3 regions of the Sodalis sp. RH19 genome follow, and region 1 is predicted to be linked to each of the others. Evidence: predicted binding sites of a transcription regulator. Region 1 holds the regulator's gene; each other region holds the start of a gene.

The links. Region 1 encodes PurR, which represses purine synthesis genes. Its sites were predicted from a motif close to CANGCAAACGTTTGCNTG; they were not measured.
Region 2: the regulator PurR is predicted to act here: its motif matches at 3,511-3,528, upstream of rbsD (D-ribose pyranase).
Region 3: the regulator PurR is predicted to act here: its motif matches at 4,248-4,265, upstream of purL (phosphoribosylformylglycinamidine synthase).

Annotation. Positions count from the first base shown of each region.
Region 1 is NZ_CP178734.1:1,788,321-1,793,539, reverse strand. Features, by position in the region: gene ACL2XF_RS08045 (NlpC/P60 family protein) at 1-497, shown strand, start outside; gene ACL2XF_RS08040 (YnhF family membrane protein) at 560-649, opposite strand; gene purR (HTH-type transcriptional repressor PurR) at 887-1,903, shown strand; gene cfa (cyclopropane fatty acyl phospholipid synthase) at 2,349-3,500, shown strand; gene ACL2XF_RS08025 (riboflavin synthase subunit alpha) at 3,754-4,395, opposite strand; gene ACL2XF_RS08020 (MATE family efflux transporter) at 4,601-5,219, shown strand, end outside.
Region 2 is NZ_CP178734.1:4,409,610-4,414,828, forward strand. Features, by position in the region: gene rbsB (ribose ABC transporter substrate-binding protein RbsB) at 1-567, opposite strand, end outside; gene rbsC (ribose ABC transporter permease) at 591-1,559, opposite strand; gene rbsA (ribose ABC transporter ATP-binding protein RbsA) at 1,559-3,070, opposite strand; gene rbsD (D-ribose pyranase) at 3,078-3,497, opposite strand; gene ACL2XF_RS19865 (hypothetical protein) at 3,695-5,219, opposite strand, start outside.
Region 3 is NZ_CP178734.1:286,616-291,834, reverse strand. Features, by position in the region: gene purL (phosphoribosylformylglycinamidine synthase) at 237-4,124, opposite strand; gene mltF (membrane-bound lytic murein transglycosylase MltF) at 4,429-5,219, shown strand, end outside.

The DNA.
Region 1 (5,219 bases):
GCCGGCACCGGATGATAAAAGATCAGGCGGCGGTAGAACTGGTGGCCAACGATCAGCCGATAAAGATGAGCGAGAGCCATAAGAAACGCTACCAGACCGCCAAGCTTACCGCCATGAATAAACTCCTCTCCCAAATGGGCAAGCCTTACCGTTGGGGCGGCATGTCGCCTAATACCGGCTTTGACTGCAGCGGCCTGATTTATTACGCCTACAAGGATGTGGTACGCATCCATATGCCGCGCACCGCCAACGAAATGTACCACCTGCGCGACGCAGCGCCGGTTAAGAAAGACGAGCTGGAAAGCGGCGACCTGGTCTTTTTCCATATTTCCAATCGCGGCGCGGCGGATCACGTCGGCGTCTATCTTGGCAATGGTCGCTTTATCCAGTCGCCCCGCACCGGCAGCGATATCCGTATCAGCTATCTGAGTGAGGATTATTGGCAGGATCATTACGTGGGCGCCCGCCGGGTGGTCACGCCGAAAAATATCCGCTGAAGGCGCGCTGGAAAAAAAGAGGAGCCAAGGCTCCTCTTTTTTATATCTGAACCGAGAGGGTGTCAGTTCATGACGGCGGTAAAGCTGAAGACAATAATCACCAGCAGCGAGAACACCGTGGTCAGTAACGACATTTTTAAATCGCTGTCCATTCTATCTCCTTAACGTAAACCAGGGCGCCGGCCTTATCCACCGGCCCGCAGAGCAGTTATCGTCAGTTTGCCATAACAGCGATGAAAAAGCTTGCTCCCAACCTGTAGCCGCCACATTTAACACTTTCACTTTGGCGCGGGATGAACGAAAATTAACGGTTAATTCCACAGCGTCGGAAAGTGCTTGCGCCTTCGACAGACATTATTCCAGCCAGGGCGTACGGGAGTATCAAAGGCATGGCAACCATTAAAGATGTGGCAAAACGCGCTAATGTATCGACAACCACCGTTTCGCATGTGATCAATAAAACCCGTTTTGTTGCGCAAGACACTCAAATTGCCGTGCTGGACGCCATTAAACAACTGCATTATTCACCCAGCGCCGTGGCGCGCAGCCTGAAGGTCAATCGCACCAAGTCCATCGGCCTGCTCGCCAGCACCAGCGAGGCGCCCTATTTCGCCGAAATTATCGAGGCGATTGAGCACCATTGCTTTGCTCGCGGTTATACCTTGATATTGTGCAATTCGCACAATGATCTCGAAAAACAGCGCGCCTATCTGGCGATGCTGGCGCAAAAGCGCGTCGACGGCCTGCTGGTGATGTGCGCCGAGTATCCCGAAACGCTGCTGGATATGCTTGAGGAATATCAGCATATCCCCATGGTGGTCATGGATTGGGGTGAGGCCCGCCGTGATTTTACCGACACCATTATCGATAACGCCTTTGCCGGCGGTTATATGGCGACGCAATATTTGCTTAAACGCGGCCATCGCGCCATCGGCGCCATTCCCGGACAGCTGGCGCGCAACACCGGCGGCGGCCGCCACCGCGGCTATCTGCATGCCATGGCGGAGGCCGGCATCCCGTTAAACGACCGCTGGATTGTGCAAGGCAATTTCGAGCCTGAATCCGGCTACCTGGCGATGAAACAAATCCTGGCGCAAACGCCGCGTCCCACCGCGGTCTTCTGCGGCGGCGACATTATGGCCATGGGCGCACTGTGCGCCATTAATGAAATGGGCCTGAGCGTACCCGAGGATATTTCTATCATCGGCTACGACAACGTGCGCAATTCGTGCTTTTTCAGCCCGGCGCTGACCACCATCCATCAGCCTAAAGAGGATTTGGGCGAGGCGGCGCTTACCATGCTGCTCGATAGGATTACCAGCAAACGCGAGAACGCCAAAACCATCGAAGTCCATCCGTCGCTGATTGAACGCCGTTCGGTCGCAGACGGTCCCTTCCCCGCTTAAGGCCACGCGCCAGGCCCGGGCAACGGGCTGGCGCCTCCAGGGTCTGTTGCTATGTAAAGCGCCGTCCGCCTCGGACACAAGATTTTTCATATAATGATCTCTGTGCAAAGAGTTATTGTTTCAGAGAGAAATCATTAAGTTATAATGGGAAATACATTAGCGCGTTAGCTATTGTCTAAATTAAAATGCAGGCTTATACTCAATATCGTTAACAATTATAACGAGTTGTCTAATAAATTTGTATAAAAGTATGTCGTGTTTTCCAACATGACATCACCCTTTTATAAAGCGCCCGGCTAAGTCGCAGTCTAAGGTTTACTTTATATTCCTCTGTTGATGGTGATACTTCAGACACCACGGATAACCGTGGATTCTTATAAAGCCCGCAGGCATGGTGAGTGCTTTTCCTGACGGGGCACTGCAGAAGAAAGGTGATGGAGAAGCTATGAGTTCCTCGTGCGTTGAAGACCTGAGCTTTCATGATAATGATTGGTACCGTATCGTCCATGAATTGCTCTCTGAAGCCGGTATTGAACTCAATGGTTCAAGACCATTTGATATCCGAATCAAGAATCCGGGATTTTTTAAGCGCGTATTGCAGGATGGATCTTTGGGATTGGGCGAGAGTTACATGGATGGCTGGTGGGAGTGTGAGCGGCTGGACATTTTTTTCCAGCGTGTTCTCAGGGCGGGTCTGGAGAATAAACTTCCGCATCATTTAAAAGATACCTTACGCATTGCCGCCGCCCGGCTGATGAACCTCCAGTCGCGCAAGCGGGCCTGGATCGTGGGCAAAGAACATTACGATTTGGGTAACGATCTGTTTGAAAAGATGCTCGATCCCTATATGCAATATTCCTGCGGCTACTGGAAACAGGCGACCACCCTCGAGGAAGCCCAGCAGGATAAGCTGAAGATGATTTGCGAAAAACTGCAGCTGCGACCCGGCCTGACGCTGCTGGACGTGGGCTGCGGCTGGGGCGGGCTTGCCGCCTACGCGGCCAGGAATTATGGCGTATCGGTACAGGGCGTCACTATCTCTGCCGAGCAGCAAAAGCTGGCGCAAACGCGCTGCGAGGGACTGGATGTCACCATTTTGCTGCAGGACTATCGCGATCTGGATATGCAATTTGACCGTATTGTTTCAGTCGGCATGTTCGAACACGTCGGTCCCAAGAATTACGCCACCTATTTCGACGTTATCGATCGCAACCTGAAACGCGACGGTCTGTTCCTGCTGCACACCATCGGCTCGAATATCACCGATATGAATGTCGACCCGTGGATAAATAAGTATATTTTCCCCAACGGTTGCCTGCCGTCGGTACAGCAAATTGCCCATGCCAGCGAAAAGCATTTTGTTATGGAAGACTGGCATAACTTCGGCTCTGATTACGACAAAACGCTCATGGCCTGGTATGAACGTTTTGTCGCCGCCTGGCCGGCGCTGTCCAACAAATACTCCGACCGTTTTTACCGTATGTTCAGTTATTACCTGAATGCCTGCGCGGGGGCATTCCGCGCGCGCAATATCCATTTATGGCAGGTATTATTCAGCCCGGAAGGCGTGGATGGCGGTATTCGCGTACCCCGTTAATACCATGGCACGCCAGGCCCTTTAACACCGCACTCAAGACAGGCGTGGTAAAGGGAGAGCGCGCCGATGGGGGCGATGCGGCCATCTCCTGGCCGCCAGAGCGCCCCATGGCACGCCTGGCCCGCCAACACCGCACTCAAGGCAGGCGTGTTAAAGGGAGAGCGCGCCGATGGGGTCGAAGCGGCCATCTCCTGGCCGCCAGAGTGCCCCATGGCACGCTAGGCCCGCCAACGCCGCACTCAAGACAGGCGTGTTAAAGGGTATTTAACGTCGCGGCAATCGCCGCTTCCCGCTGCGCCAGCACACGCTCCACCGTATCCACCACCGCCTGGGTCTGGGGATCGATTTCAATATTGATCCGCTGCCCCAGCCTTTTTTTACCCAACGTGGTGCGCATCAGGGTTTCCGGTATTAAATGCACGCAAAATTTATCGGCCGCCACCTCGCCGATAGTCAGGCTGATGCCGTCGATGCCGATATATCCTTTATACAGGACATATTTCATCAGCGCTTTGTCCGGCATTCTGAACCAAATCTGCCGATTATTTTCCGACGTCACGATTTTCACAATCTCGGCAGTGCACATGATATGCCCGGACATCACATGTCCGCCGATCTCGGCGTTAAAGGTGGCGGCGCGTTCTACGTTCACCTCATCCCCCACCTGCAGATCGCCCAGATTGGTCACCCGCAGCGTCTCTTTCATCAAATCAAACGCCACCACGTCGCCGTTAATGCCGCTCACCGTCAGGCAACAGCCGTTGTGCGCCACGGAGGCGCCCTCCTCCAGACCGGACAACATCGCCGCCGGCAGGGAAACGAAATGCGTGCGAAAATTCGCTTTTTCTTCAATTGCCACAATGGGCGCGGTGCCCTGAACAATACCCGTAAACATAACCTTGGCCTCTGTAAACCACCGCTGGAATCAGTCAGGCTAGTGTGCACGATTTCCCCAGGAAATCCAAATCCGCCGCCGCACGGATTTGTGTCGTCCCGCACTGGTATAACCGGACAAATGCTTTACACTATGCCGCAGATTTTTAACCTTTATGTTAACTTTCGCCTGCTTATTCCATACACATAAAACCATAGGTGCCTACGTGCAGAAGTACTTCCTGGAAGCGCGTACATTAATGTCCTTGGCCATACCGGTTATTTTCGCGCAAATAGCCCAAACGTCGATGGGCGTGGTCGATACCATCATGTCCGGCTCCGTCAGCGCGACGGATATGGCGGCGGTTGCCGTCGGCACGTCCATCTGGCTGCCCACCATCCTGTTCGGCCACGGTCTGATCCTGGCCCTCACGCCGGTTATCGCGCAGTTGAACGGGTCCGGGCGGCGCGAACGTATCGCCCATCAGGTACGCCAGGGATTCTGGCTGGCGGCGGCCGCGGCGATTTTGGTTATGGCGGTGCTGTATAACTGCCGCCTGGTCATCGAGAGAATGCGCCATGTCGATCCCGTGCTGGCGCAAAAAGCTGTCGCCTACCTGCATTACCTGCTGTGGGGCGCGCCCGGCTATTTGTTTTTCCAGGTGCTGCGTTGCCAATGCGACGGTCTGTCCAAAACCAAGCCCGGTATGGCGATAGGTTTTCTCGGCCTGCTTGCCAACGTGCCTATCAATTACATTTTCATCTACGGCAAATTCGGCATCCCGGCCATGGGCGGCGTGGGGTGCGGCATCGCCACCGCATCCGTCTACTGGCTCATGTATGTGG
Region 2 (5,219 bases), 2.6 Mb from region 1:
GAAATCGGCGGGCTGGCTGGCCAGCATAGTAAATTTATACTGATCGGCCGATTGTTTAAACCCTTCGCCGCGCTCACGCGCAACAGACGTGCCGGCGATACCTTCCAGCTGGATAACCTTGGCGTTCTGGCCCAGTTTTTCACCGATAAAATCACCGGCCATTTTGCCGCCGACCCGGTTGTCGGAGGCGATATGGCTGACGACGGCCCCTTTGCTGGCCTTACGATCGAGGGTGATCACCGGGATCTTGGCCTGGTTGGCAATAATGACCGCGTTGCCCACCGCGTCGGAATCGCTTGGGTTGATAAGCAAAAGCTTAACGCCGCGCACCGTCAGATCCTGCACATTGGCCAGTTCCTTGGCCGGGTTGTTTTGCGAATCGAGCACCACCAGCTGATAACCCAATTTATCCGCTTCCTGCTGGGCGCCGTCTTTCATGGAAACGAAGAACGGATTATTCAGCGTGGACACCACCAGCGCGATGCTGTCTTTCGCCAGGGCATTGGCGCTGAGAGTGGCGCTTAACGCCACGGCGGACATCAAAAAAGCTAATTTTTTCATTTTCATCTTTATCATTCCTGCGGGAGAGGTTATTTACTGCTTTTGTTATCTACCAGCACCGCCAACAAAATCACCACGGCTTTAACAATCATCTGGTAGTAGGAGGAAACGCTCAATAAATTCAGTCCGTTATTAAGGAAGCCCAGGATCAGCGCGCCGACCAGCGTCCCCATGATGCGCCCTTTCCCGCCGGACAGGCTGGTACCGCCCAGCACCACCGCGGCGATGGCGTCCAGCTCATAGCCGGTACCCGCCGTGGGCTGCGCCGAGGACAGGCGCGCCACTTCGATAACGCCCGCCAACGCCGCGAGCAACCCGCACAGCGCGTAGACGATGACCTTGACCCGATCGACGCTGATGCCGGACAGCCGGGTGGCGGCTTCATTACCGCCCAGCGCATAGATATAACGGCCCAGGCGGGTGTGATGCAGCATGTACCAGGCGGCAAGAAACACCACGGCCATGATCCATACCGGCGTGGGCACGCCAAGGGGACGACCGATGCCAAACCAGCCAAACGCGTCGGCCGTATCGCTGAAACCAGTGTTTACCGGACTGCCGTTGGTATACACCATGGTGATACCGCGCAGCAGCAGCATCATGACCAGGGTGGCGATAAAGGCCTGTACCCTGCCCTTCGCCACAATCAGGCCGGTGATGGCGCCGATGGCCGCGCCCAGCGCCAGGGAGGCGCCCACCGCCACCATGACATTCATTTCCAGCCCCACCACCGAGGCGGCTACCGCGCCGGTCAGCGCCAGCAGGGACCCGACGGACAAGTCAATGCCTGCGGTGAGGATCACCAGCGTCATACCCACCGCCATGATGGCGTTGACCGAGGTCTGCTGGAGAATATTGAACAGATTGTTGAGGCTGAAAAAATTGGCGCTCATTGAAGAAACCACGGCGATCAGCACCAGCAGCGCAATCAACGATTTTTGCTCCAGCAGCCAGGCTTTGCTGATGCCGCGTTTAACGGGGATAGTCCGGGAATTCATTACTGATTCTCCTGCTGGGTACGATAAAGCTTGCCGACGGCCGCGGCCATCAGCACTTCCTGGGTGGCCTGTTCGATGGGGAATATGCCGCTTAAGCGGCCTTCATGCATCACCATGACGCGATCGCTCATGCCAAGGACCTCCGGCATCTCGGAGGACACCAGGATGATGGAGAGTCCTTCCTGTTTAAACTGGTTGATCAACTGGTAAATCTCTTTCTTGGCGCCCACGTCGACGCCCCGGGTCGGCTCATCCAGGATCAGCACCTTAGGGCGTGTCATCAGGCCGCGCGCAATGGCGACTTTTTGCTGGTTGCCACCGGACAGCAGGCCGATAGGCTGCTCCATCGACGGCGTTTTGATATTAAATAAACGGATAAAATCCCCGACAGCCACCCGCTCGTCGGCGTGTTTCAGCCAACCGGCCTGATGGCTAAAGTAGCGCAGGGCGGTTAAAGTCATGTTTTCCTTAACCGACATGCCCAGCACCAGTCCGTCGCGCTTGCGATCCTCGGAAATATAGACAATGCCGTTGGCAAGCCCGTCCTGGGGCGACCTGGCGACCACGGCGCGTCCGTCGAGCGTCACGCTGCCGCCGGTGCGCCTGGCGGCGCCATAGAGGGTTTTCATCAGTTCGGTACGGCCGGCGCCCATTAGCCCGGCGCAGCCCAGGATTTCCCCCTGGCGCAGGGAGAAACTGACGTCATGCACCCCGGGGCCCGACAGGTGGCTGACCAGCAGGCGCTCCTCGCCCGGACGCTGCGCGACGCGCGGATACTGTTCCTCCAGGCGGCGGCCCACCATCATTTCAATCAGCCTGTCTTCCTGCAGCTCGTTTACCGGCCGTTCGGCAATAAACTGCCCGTCGCGCATCACCGTGACATCGTCGCAGATCTCGAAAATTTCCTTTAGCCGATGGGAGATATAGACAATACCGCACCCCTGCTGCTTCAGTTCGTTTATCACACTGAACAGCGATGCCGTTTCCGTATCGGTTAACGCATCGGTGGGCTCGTCCATGATGATCACCTGCGACTTAAAGCTGATTACCTTGGCGATTTCCACCATCTGCTGATCGCCAATCGATAATTCCCCCACCAACCGGTGGCTGCTATAGGCCAGGTTCAGGCGGCCCAGGAGTCGGTCCGCTTCGCGATACATCCGCTTCCAGTCGATGCCGCCGATACGGTTAAGGAATTCGCGCCCCAGGAAGATATTTTCGGCGATCGTCAGTTCAGGGATCAGGTTAAGTTCCTGATGGATGATACCGATACCGGCCTCCTGCGACGCCTTGGGGCCGCTGAAGGCAACTTCCTTTCCCATAAATATGAGCGTACCGGCATCCTTGCTGTAAATCCCGGTCAACACCTTCATCATGGTGGATTTACCGGCGCCGTTCTCCCCCACCAGCGCCATCACGCGGCCGGGATACACGGTCAGCGCCGCGCCGGAAAGCGCTTTGACGCCCGGAAACGACTTGTCTATCCCGCTCAGTTGCAGTAAGGGTTGCATAAATGCCTCAGAAGGTGACGCCGGAGCAGAGGATAACGTTGGCGAAGGGCGAGCACTCCCCGCTGCGAATAACGGCCCGGCTGTGGGCGGTCTGCGCTTTGAATGCCTGATGGCTGATATAGTCGATGACGATGGTATTGCCCTGCGCTTGCTCCAGCTGGGACAGCCCGGCCAGCAACGCCTGGTGCAGCGCGGGATTATGGGCGGCCATTTCGCTGGCGATTATCGCCCTTTCCACCTGCATCTCACTGGCCACGACGTCGAACACCTGTAAAAAGCCCGGCACGCCCTGGGTCAACGCCAGATCGATCCTGGCGGCTGTCGCGGGTATGGGCAACCCGGCATCGGCAATGACGATTTCATCGGTATGCCCCAAGCGGGAAATCAACGCGGAAACCTCGGCGTTGAGCAGTAATCCTTTTTTCATTGGCAGATCCTCCCAGCGAAACGTTTCGCTGGGCTGAAAATAATCACAAACGGGCCAAGCCACAAGCGGGAAACATCAAAAATGTGATCGCCATCGAAACGTTTCGCTGGACCAGGCGGCACGGCGGCGGCTGGCGTGACCACCGGCGCGTTGTTCATTATCGCCGGATAAAGAGCGGCCGCATCCTTGCCATGGCCTCAGGGCGCCATCTTTTGTTTGATCTCATAAATCACATCGTCCCATCTTTCTTCGCCACGCATGTTTAGACTGTGTTTATAGTCGTTGCCGCTGCGAAAAAAATCTTTTTTAATATCAATGATATCAATGGGGAAAAACATTTCACTTTCTGCATCCCACAACATATTCGCCCCATGGAGATCAGCGTGTATCATATTGACATTATTTAGTTTTTCCAGCATATCGACAAAGCGTTCAACTGCATCGTGCGGCAGGGAGCCCTCGGGAAGTGAATCTAACGTTATGCCGGGAATTTTGTACATTCTGTTATAAAAATTACCATCATTATCAGCAAATACCTTTGCCGATTCCGGGCCATAATATAAACGAAAGCTTTCAGCCTCCTTTTCCGCCAACATTTCAATATCTATATCGGCGTCGCCATCCGGATGTGGGCGCATCATCTTGATATACCAATTGGGATCCTGGCCATCCTGGAAAACGATACCGTAATCACCTTCACCAATCTGCGTACCGAGCAGGAGTTCAAGGTTAACGGATTCGTCATCGGGATCAAACACAGGCACTTTCCGCCCTTGCGCCGGCGCCACATTGACGGCGCTTTCATCAATTTTAAACCGTTTTGCCCAGGGAGGAATTTCACTAAACTGTTCAATATGCAAGGCAAACGAATATTCGTTAAACAGTCCCTCCTGGGGGAAATGGTATTGAGACAGCAGTGTTTTGGCCTGTTCAAGGTCGAACCCATCCAGGTCCTTGAGAATATCCACAGCATGCTTACGCGGCCTGAGTCCCGCCCGGCCGCTCATGCCAATCTTACGGAGATCGTTAATCCTTTCCCTAAAATTTTCGACATGAAATTTATTTTTCTTGAAGCGAAGGTTGATTTTTCGATGATTATTCATCAGAAAAAACTTGTATGCGGTTTGCGGATACCTTTTCACTTTAAAATATTTATTTTTAATTTTCAGATATGAATTATTATTTATATCCCAGCGCAGGCCAAGCTTATCAGGCGTGGACAAATCGAACGCGTTGACGCTCTCCCCGACAATATCCTTGGCAATGGCGCGTCGCAGCGTTTTGGCGACATGGATTGACGTCGGCGCTTCAAACAACCAGCGGCGACCGTCAAACTCGACGGGATGGCCGCGCCGGCCAGGCATAGCCCGATTAAAAATTTCATATTTAAGGCCTCTTTTGGGCACTACCGCCGCGCGCACAGGCACTAATTCTCCCTTCAGCTCAACCACCCTCATTATGACATTATCACCCATAGCCATTGTGTCTTTTGACCTGACTTCAATAATTTTACCGGCACCATAGTGTTTGGGATTAAGGTTATCAACCTGAATATATTCATAGGCGCCGTCAAACCTCACCTTGAACGACTTAATTCTTTTCTCTTGTCTAAACGTGAAGGCGGGTTTGTTATTGTGTGTGCCAAGATGCCAAGAATGGCTGATTTTTTCATGATATACCGGAATCCGGGATTCCGTTCCGTCATGGTTCCGCAATTTCACT
Region 3 (5,219 bases), 1.5 Mb from region 1:
AAATCGCAGTAAAATAAAATATCATTAAAAAACAATTAATTAAGTGTCTCTAAAAAGAGACAGAATTATCTTAAGAAATGAATTAAAGCGACACTTTGCTTTCGGCTGCCCCACCGGCGGAGTACGTGAAAAAAAAGCGCCGGCAACGAGCCGACAGCCGCTGATTAGCCTCTGACGGGACGGCGCCACGGCACGCACAGGATGCCGCCGCGCGCGCCGTGAGCGCCACGGCCGGCTTAGCCCAGCTGTTTGCGCGCGTTGCGGAACATGCGCATCCAGGGACCGTCTTCGCCCCACTCGCCGGGATGCCAGGAATTGCTCACCGTCCTGAATACCCGCTCAGGATGCGGCATGGTCAGAGTGACCCGCCCGTTGGCGCTGGTCACGGCGGTGATGCCGTTCGGGGACCCGTTCGGATTGGCCGGATAGGTTTCGGTAACCTTGCCGGTGTTATCCACGAACCGCAGCGCCACCAGGCCCGCATGTTCCAGCGCCGCCAGATGCGCGGCATCGCGCACCTCCACCAGCCCTTCGCCGTGGGATACGGCGATGGGCAGGCGGGAACCGACCATGCCCTGCAACAATAACGAGGGGCTTTGCGTCACCTCCACCAGGCTGAAGCGGGCTTCAAAGCGTTCCGACTTGTTGCGCACGAAGCGCGGCCACAGTTCGGCCCCCGGGATAAGCTCGCGCAGGTTGGACATCATCTGGCAACCGTTGCACACCCCCAGCGCCAGGGTTTGCGGACGGTTGAAAAACGCCTCGAACTCGTCGCGCACGCGCGGATTGAATAGGATGGATTTGGCCCAGCCCTCCCCCGCGCCCAGCACATCGCCGTAGGAGAAGCCGCCGCAGGCCACCAGCGCCTGGAACTCCTGCAAATCACGGCGCCCGGACAGCAGGTCGCTCATATGCACGTCGATGGCGTCAAAGCCGGCGCGATGGAACGCCGCGCCCATCTCCACATGGGAATTCACCCCCTGCTCGCGCAGGATAGCCACCCGGGGCTTCGCCTGCCTGGCGATATAAGGCGCGGCGATATCCTCGGCCGGGTCAAAGCTCAGCGCGACATTCAGGCCCGGATCGCTATCATCCTGCTTGGCGGCGTGCTCCTCGTCGGCGCAGTCGGGGTTATCACGCAGACGCTGCATCTGCCAGGTGGTTTCCGCCCACCAGGTGCGCAGCAGGGTGCGGCTTTCGCTATAGACCGCGCGGTCGGCGCGGCGGATAACCACCCGGTCGCCCGCTTCGGCCCGGCCGAGATAACGCAGGCAATCCGCCAGGCCATGGTCGGCGAACAGTTGTTCGACGCGATCCCGATCGCCGGCGGCGATCTGGATCACCGCGCCAAGCTCTTCATTAAATAACGCCGCCAGCGTATCCTCGCCAAGGGCCGCGATATCGATATCCAGGCCGCAATGGCCGGCAAAGGCCATTTCCAATAGCGTCACCAGCAGGCCGCCGTCGGAACGGTCGTGGTACGCCAGCAGAACGCGGTCCGCCACCAGTTGCTGCAGCGCGCGATAAAAGCCGCCCAGCTGCGCCACGTCGCGCACGTCCGCCGTATCGTCGCCCAGCTGGCGATAGACCTGCGCCAGGGCGGTGGCGCCCAGCGCCTGATGCCCGGCGCCCAGATCGATAAGCAACAGGGCGTTATCCTGCCCGGCGCGCAGCTGCGGGGTTACCGTGCCGCGCACGTCTTCCACCCGGGCGAAGGCGGTAATCACCAGCGACATGGGCGACGTCATTTCACGCTGCTCAGCACCCTGCGGCCAGCGGGTTTTCATCGACATCGAATCCTTGCCCACCGGAATGGTCAGGCCCAGCGCCGGGCAAAGCTCCTCGCCCACCGCCCTGACCGCGTCATACAGGCCGGCATCCTCGCCGGGATGGCCGGCGGCGGCCATCCAGTTGGCGGAAAGCTTGATGCGTTTAATATCGCCAATCTGGGTCGCCGCCAGATTGGTAAGCGCTTCGCCCACCGCCAGCCGAGCCGAGGCGGCAAAATTCAGCAGCGCCACCGGCGCGCGTTCGCCAATGGCCATCGCTTCGCCGTAATAGCTGTCCAGGCTGGCGGTGGTGACCGCGCAGTCCGCCACCGGCACTTGCCACGGCCCGACCATTTGATCGCGCGCCACCATGCCGGTGACCGTGCGATCGCCGATGGTAATCAGGAAGGTTTTTTCCGCCACCACCGGCAGATGCAGCACCCGTTTTACCGCCTCGGCCATCTCGATGCCGCCGCGGTTAAGCGGCGTGCCCGCCACCGGCAGCCGGACAACGTCGCGCGTCATTTTCGGGGTTTTGCCGAGCAGCACGTCCAGCGGCAAATCGATGGGACGGTTGTTGAAATGGCTGTCGTCCAGGCTGAGATGCAGTTCTTCCGTCGCCTCACCAATCACCGCGAAGGGCGCGCGCTCGCGGCGGCAGATGGCCTCGAAGGCCGCCAGCTGTTCAGGCGCCACCGCCATCACATAACGTTCCTGCGATTCATTGCACCAGACTTCCAGCGGGCTCATGCCGGGCTCGTCGTTGGGAATATCCCGCAGTTGGAAACGCCCGCCGCGATTGCCGTCGCTGACCAGCTCCGGCATGGCGTTGGACAGCCCGCCGGCGCCGACGTCATGGATAAACAAAATAGGATTGTCGTCGCCCATCTGCCAGCAGCGGTCGATCACCTCCTGGCAGCGGCGCTCCATTTCCGGGTTGTCGCGCTGCACCGAGGCGAAGTCGAGATCGGCGTCCGACTGGCCGGACGCCATCGAGGACGCCGCGCCGCCGCCGAGACCGATATTCATCGCCGGGCCGCCCAGCACGATAAGCTTGGCGCCGGGGGTGATCTCTCCTTTCTGCACATGGCCGTCGCGAATATTGCCGAGGCCGCCCGCCAGCATAATGGGCTTATGGTAGCCGCGCAGCTCGATGCCGTTATGGCTGTCGACCCGCTCCTCATAAGTGCGGAAATACCCGGTCAGCGCGGGGCGGCCGAACTCATTGTTAAACGCCGCGCCGCCCAGCGGACCGTCGGTCATGATATCCAGCGCGCTGACAATGCGATCCGGCTTGCCGAAATCCTCTTCCCACGGCTGGCCGAAACCGGGAATGCGCAGGTTGGAGACGGAAAAGCCCACCAGGCCGGCCTTGGGCTTGGACCCGCGGCCGGTGGCGCCCTCATCGCGTATCTCGCCGCCGGAGCCGGTGGCGGCGCCGGGCCAGGGTGAAATAGCCGTGGGATGATTATGGGTTTCCACCTTCATCAGGATATGCGCCGCTTCCTGGTGATAATCGTAACGGGCGCTGCCGGGTGCGGCGAAGAAACGTCCCACCGCCGGTCCCTCCATGACCGCGGCGTTGTCCTTATAGGCGGACAGGACAAACTCCGGCGTCTGTTCAAAGGTGTTCTTGATCATTTTAAACAGCGACTTCGGCTGTTCCTGGCCGTCGATAATCCAATCGGCGTTGAAGATTTTATGGCGACAATGTTCGGAATTGGCCTGGGCGAACATATACAGCTCAACGTCGGTGGGATCGCGGCCCAAGCGGGTGAACGCCTCGAGCAGGTAGTCGATTTCATCCGGCGCCAGCGCCAGCCCCAGCGTCTGGTTGGCCTGCTCCAGGGCGTCGCGGCCGTCCGCGAGCATAGCCACGGTGCGCACCGGCGCGGGCTCGTGGTGGGCAAACAGCGCCTGGGCCTGCTCCAGCTCGCTGAAGACGGTTTCCATCATCCGGTCATGCAGCAACGTCCCCAGTTGCCGCCACTGGTCCCCGGTCATCGACGCGCCCTGGAAATAAAACGCCAGCCCGCGTTCCAGGCGCTTGACCTGCGCCAGCCCGCAGTTATGGGCGATATCGGTGGCCTTCGACGACCAGGGGGATAATGTGCCGGGACGCGGCGTAACCAGCAGCAGCCGGCCCTGGGGCGCATGTTCGGCGAGAGAGGGGCCATACTTCAGCAGCCGTTGCAGCCGGGCAAGCTCGTCGGCGGAAAGCGGCGCGCTCAGGTCGGCAAAGTGGACATATTCAGCATAGACATCGCTGACCGGAAGCCGGGCATCCTGGCAGCGGGACAATAGCTTGTTGATACGAAATGCCGACAGAGCGGGCGAACCACGCAGTATTTCCATAATAAAAGATCTCTCGTCTTTGAACCGGCGACCAAAGGTGCTCGGGTACGGCTTGCCATGGGGCGCATCTTTAGCGCAGCTTCAGGGGGGAAACGCGCGCCATTATAGAGAATCCCGGCGGCGGACGAAACCGTTTGCGCGGTTATTGTTGCGATTCTTCTTGTTAAAACGTCCCCGCGGCGGGAATGCAATAAATTTGCACCTTGGCGTTTTGTTAAGCAAAATGCTCCGACCCCAGGGAAAAAAAGATAATAACACCGCGATCACAGACCGCGATAAAATCGCCCCGGCGAGAGATAACTATTTGAAGCGTTTTAAATTAAATTATGTCGTGACCGGCGTTATCGCCGTCTTGCTGACCTGGGCGTTGTGGTTAAACGTCCCCTGGCACAGCATGCAGGACGATAAACTCAGCCAGATAAAAGCCAGGGGAACGCTGCGCGTCAGCACCATCGACGCTCCGCTGAGCTTTTATACCGCCAACAACCAGCAAACCGGTTTCGATTACGAACTGGCGAAGCGTTTCGCCGATTATCTGGGGGTCAGGCTGGTCATCCGCCAGCGCCATACCCTCAATGAACTGTTCGACGATCTGGACAACGACGATGCCGATCTGCTCGCCGCCGGATTGCTCTACAATAACGACCGCCTGCAGCGTTTTACCACCGGCCCCGCCTATTATTACGTTTCCCAGCAACTGGTGTACCGCCTGGGCCAGCCGCGGCCGAAAAACCTCGGCGCCCTGCAGGGCCGGCTGGCCGTCTCCTCCGGGTCGGCGCATATCTCGCTGCTGCGCGGCCTGAAGGAAACAAAATATCCGCAATTGCAATGGGAGGTATCCTCCGATCTCAGCAGCAAGGCGCTGCTGGAGCAGGTGGCCGAAGGCAAGCTCGATTATACGCTGGTGGATTCGGCGACCGTCGGCCTGCTGCAACGGGTGCATCCGCAACTGGCCGTGGCCTTCGACGTCAGCGACGAGGAGCCGGTCACCTGGTATCTGCCGCGGCGCAATAGCGACAACCTTTCCGCCGCCCTGCTGGATTTTTTCAGCGGCCAGGAAGCGGACGGCACCATGGCGCGGCTGGAGGAAAAATA